2 regions of the Clostridium thermarum genome follow, and region 1 is predicted to be linked to the other one. Evidence: a T-box and tRNA genes for the amino acid it is inferred to sense, from the RefSeq annotation. Region 1 holds a T-box; the other holds one or more tRNA genes.
What was found. A T-box is a leader RNA that pairs with one kind of tRNA and senses whether it is charged. The one in region 1 lies ahead of FHY60_RS12310 (methionine--tRNA ligase), so its partner is inferred to be a tRNA-Met.

Region 1 (2,198 bases):
CCTAGGGACTCAAGGTAAGTTTTTGTGAAGGACACCGGTGCCCAAAGAGATTCCGGCCACACCCAGAAGGTCAAGTCTTTGAGATCTTCTTTTTCCGGTACTGGAATACCCCATTCAACATTTCCTGATAATCTGAAGGGTACCAGGGTTTTTCCGGTTCTAAAACGAATACCCAGTTTATCAAATACTTCTCTTGCCGCATCTCTGTCCTGTAAATTCTTAAACACAAAGGATAGTGATGACTTATTCTTCTCATCTATAACTGTATGCTCCGGCAGGAGTTCATCCAAGTTTTCAATTCCCTCTAAAAGATTTCTTTTTACATAGATAATAGGAGCCTTTAGGAATTCTTCTATGGTATTTAATAAATACTTACGCCAGTTAGTTTTGGTTCTTAAATAGTTTACTTGCTTATTCAGCAATTCGTTGTATTCATCAAGTTTAAAGTACCAGTTTGTAACGTCTACCAGTTCCGGTACCTTTCCTGACAGTGTACTCCTTGGATCTATCAACTCACTTGGCATATACTGATGTCCCAAAGAACATTCATCGGCATATCCTTTATCGGAAGCACAGCCTTCGATAGGACATTTTCCAACTACTTGTCTGCCGTTTAGCAATACCTTCTTTTCTGGGTCATAAAATTGTGGAGATGCCAGCTTTGTCAAGAAGCCGCCTTCATATAACTTATTAAATATCTTCTCAGATACTTCCTTGTGTATCTCACCTGCTCTACCTAAAGCGGAAGCTGCATAAAGATTAAGACTCATCTGGTACTTATCCAATACTTCCTTCTGCTTTTCATGATTTTCACGTACATAATCTTCAATTGACCCTTTATAACCATTTTCTTCTACAGCCTTGTTATAACTTGCTAAGATAGGTGAACCGTAACAATCAGTTCCGGAAACAAAAATAACATTTTCTTCTCCGATTCTATCCCTTAAGAATCTTGCATAAGTATCTGCATGTACATATACTCCGCCAATGTGCCCAAAATGCAATTCTTTATTTCCATAAGGCATTCCCGCTGTGATAACAGCTCTCTTAGGAAATACCGGTCTTTCCATTTTTCTTTCTTCCATAAACACACCTCTTTAATAATTATTTATATTGTATATAATTTGCTTTTTAAACATAAAAAAACGCCTCCCACAATAACTTGCAGGGGCGAATGTTCGCGGTACCACCCTAATTCATCAGTATGTCACCATACTGATCTTATCGAGTACAAAATTATACTCTAGTTCTGTAACGTGAACTAACGTCATAGCATCACTTGCTTACAGGGCAAGATCCGTATGAGGCTCCGAGGCTTGTTTCGTTAAAATCTCCACTGTTCTCTCTCACCACCAAGAACTCTCTGTTAGCTTCAATAATAACTACTCTTCTCTTCAATGCCTGTAGTTTTAATATATTAAATGCCCGGTATATTGTCAAGGGGTCATTATAAAATTATATTATACAATAAATTCCCAAAAACTAATAGACTGCCGCATAATATATTAATGCTTGATGCCCACAGGACCTGAAATTAGGGCTTTCAGATGGCAAGTCTGCCTCAACATGTATCCTTAAAACAACCATTCTTAATACCTAGTTTAGAGGAAACGGAAGGTTTTTTTGATGAATTGGCCAGAAAATTTAAAATGGTTAATATAAAAAGTAAGAATATGAAAAAGGAGCTGTGCACCAATTACTTAGTGCTACATCCCCCTAAAATAAAATCAGATACAATATTATTAATTGAATAAGAACAGTGCGTACATCCCATCATAAGGTTAAAATGTATCTTTGACATATCATAATTAAATTGCTCCATGGTTTTAAGCATCAGTTTTGTCTGTTCCAGGCGATTTGGAATGTCGTTTTCGGCAACAATAAACATCAGTCTGCTTTGCTTGTCAGAAACCATGTCTTTATCTATAAAATATATGGGGGCAGTTTCATCAACTCTTATTAACCTAGTATCCAAACCTCTTTCCCGCAAAACATTAAAATGTGCAGTAGGCTGACCAGCATCGAAAATCCATCCTTTAATATAGTTTGGATCAATACCATATTTGCTAAGATAGCGGTGATCAAAATAGTTCATCAACGCTAAATATCCACCTGCCGACGAACCTCCTACATAAAATTCATTAAATGAGTTGTTAGCTTCATTATATTTCTTTATAAAATAGATTGCTTTTGCGGCA
Region 2 (2,198 bases), 710 kb from region 1:
TATTTTCCTGCTGTATACCAATCAAGCAGTTGTAGGAGTATATGTGTATATTTGGATGACTATTGGTATATATTTTTACATGAAGCTGTTAAGTAAAGCTTTTACAAGAATTCAATACAAATTAATTTGTAACGTTTCTAAGTTTATTAGAATAATTATAAATATAGTCATTTTTCCCTTTAGATATGGATTCTATAAATTAGATTCGAAAAATAAGCGTAAATTTAAAAGAAATAACTTGAATAAAGTATAGAATCTAATTACAATAGATTTATAGAACCTGATATTTCAACTATAAAGGGGATACTACTAAATGAAAAAGAGAAAGGTAAATTTAAAGGCCCTTTTAGTCATATTATCAATTGCTTACTTTTCAATTATTTTTATTAGGCAAGAAATTGCAGCAGCAAGACTAAACAAAGAAATTGTAAAGGCAAACTTGCAACTTGAGGAGATTAAAGAGCAAGGAGAGAGATTAAAGGAGCAATTGGAAATGTCAAGGACTAACCCGGAAGGGTTTAGCGAAAGGCTGGCTAGGGAGAGATTGGGATTAATTAAGGAAAATGAGACTCCTGTTATGCCCATACCTGAGAGGCAATAGTTTGGTTTTAAAATTATTTATATAAACATATTTATTTAAGGAGGAGTCTTTTTAATATGACCTTAAAGGCAGGAAACATTATAGAAGGTACAGTAATTAACATTACTAACTTTGGTGCATTTATCGATGTAGAAGGTAAAACAGGGTTGGTTCACATCTCTGAAGTTGCTGATACATTTGTAAAGGACATCAGAGAGCATCTTAAGGAACAGGATAAGGTAAAGGTCAAGGTAATATCCGTTGACGAAAATGGAAAGATTAGCCTTTCCATTAAGCAGGCTATGCCACCTAAAAGATCCGCAAAACCAATCGAAATTGATTGGTCAGGAGATAGGAATAAAAACAGTTCAGCAAACTTTGAAGATATAATGTCCAAATTCCTGAAAGACAGTGAAGAGAGGCAGCAGGATGTTAAAAGACATCAAGAGTCTAAGGGAAGAGGGTATAGTAGAAGAAGTTAAAGTATAGATAGCAAAACTGCTGGGAGAAATCACAGCAGTTTTTTATTAATCAATGGGAAATGAATGAAAAAGAGTAACGAAAAAAACAAAATAAAAAGTGTTGACAATATTATAAGAGTCAGATATAATAGTCTATGTCGCTAAGGAATTGCAATTCCTGAGACGTGCTAAAGTGGCGGAACAGGCAGACGCACAGGACTTAAAATCCTGCGGTGCTAACACACCGTACCGGTTCGATTCCGGTCTTTAGCACCAAATATCGCGGGGTGGAGCAGTTGGTAGCTCGTCGGGCTCATAACCCGAAGGTCGTAGGTTCAAGTCCTGCCCCCGCAACCATAATGTGGCGGAATAGCTCAGCTGGCTAGAGCATTCGGTTCATACCCGAAGTGTCGTAGGTTCAAGTCCTATTTCCGCTACCATTTTAATTAAATAGTTTATATCATGCTAAAGTGGCGGAACAGGCAGACGCACAGGACTTAAAATCCTGCGGTGCTAACACACCGTACCGGTTCGATTCCGGTCTTTAGCACCAAATATCGCGGGGTGGAGCAGTTGGTAGCTCGTCGGGCTCATAACCCGAAGGTCGTAGGTTCAAGTCCTGCCCCCGCAACCATAATGTGGCGGAATAGCTCAGCTGGCTAGAGCATTCGGTTCATACCCGAAGTGTCGTAGGTTCAAGTCCTATTTCCGCTACCAATAAAAAGAACTCACAGAAATGTGAGTTCTTTTCTTTTAGTTTTATGTAATTAGAAGTAATGTGGATTAGATTATTAGTTTTTGATGAATCTATTAATATCATCCTGTGACAAATTACATTAAATTTATAAGCCCACCTAATAATCTTCATCAAATCCCCTTATGTATATGTAATACACGACAATTTGAATTGTCCTATTTTTTATCAGAAAATATTCCTAAAATAAATTAATCCACAATATATATTGATAATGTGGAAAATGTATCAATATATTGTGGATCTTTTTATATAGGATGAAGAGTACCTTATTCATTTTTGTGAAATAAAAATAGATTGTTGTCCAAAGAAAAAAATATTAGCTCACAGTTTATGACATATAATTCCAAACACCTTTGCTATAATAATACTGCGGCTTAAAGGCATGTTGTATTGCAATGCG

Region 2: it encodes a tRNA-Met, which carries the amino acid that the T-box ahead of FHY60_RS12310 (methionine--tRNA ligase) is inferred to sense. The anticodon was not compared.

The regions. Positions count from the first base shown of each region.
Region 1 covers NZ_CP040924.1:2,724,664-2,726,861, forward strand. The annotation lists gene FHY60_RS12310 (methionine--tRNA ligase) at 1-1,085, opposite strand, end outside; T-box leader at 1,164-1,407, opposite strand; gene FHY60_RS12315 (alpha/beta hydrolase) at 1,697-2,198, opposite strand, start outside.
Region 2 covers NZ_CP040924.1:3,431,550-3,433,747, reverse strand. The annotation lists gene yabQ (spore cortex biosynthesis protein YabQ) at 1-253, shown strand, start outside; gene FHY60_RS15820 (FtsB family cell division protein) at 314-601, shown strand; gene FHY60_RS15815 (S1 domain-containing RNA-binding protein) at 658-1,062, shown strand; tRNA gene FHY60_RS15810 (tRNA-Leu) at 1,229-1,317, shown strand; tRNA gene FHY60_RS15805 (tRNA-Met) at 1,323-1,398, shown strand; tRNA gene FHY60_RS15800 (tRNA-Met) at 1,405-1,481, shown strand; tRNA gene FHY60_RS15795 (tRNA-Leu) at 1,506-1,594, shown strand; tRNA gene FHY60_RS15790 (tRNA-Met) at 1,600-1,675, shown strand; tRNA gene FHY60_RS15785 (tRNA-Met) at 1,682-1,758, shown strand.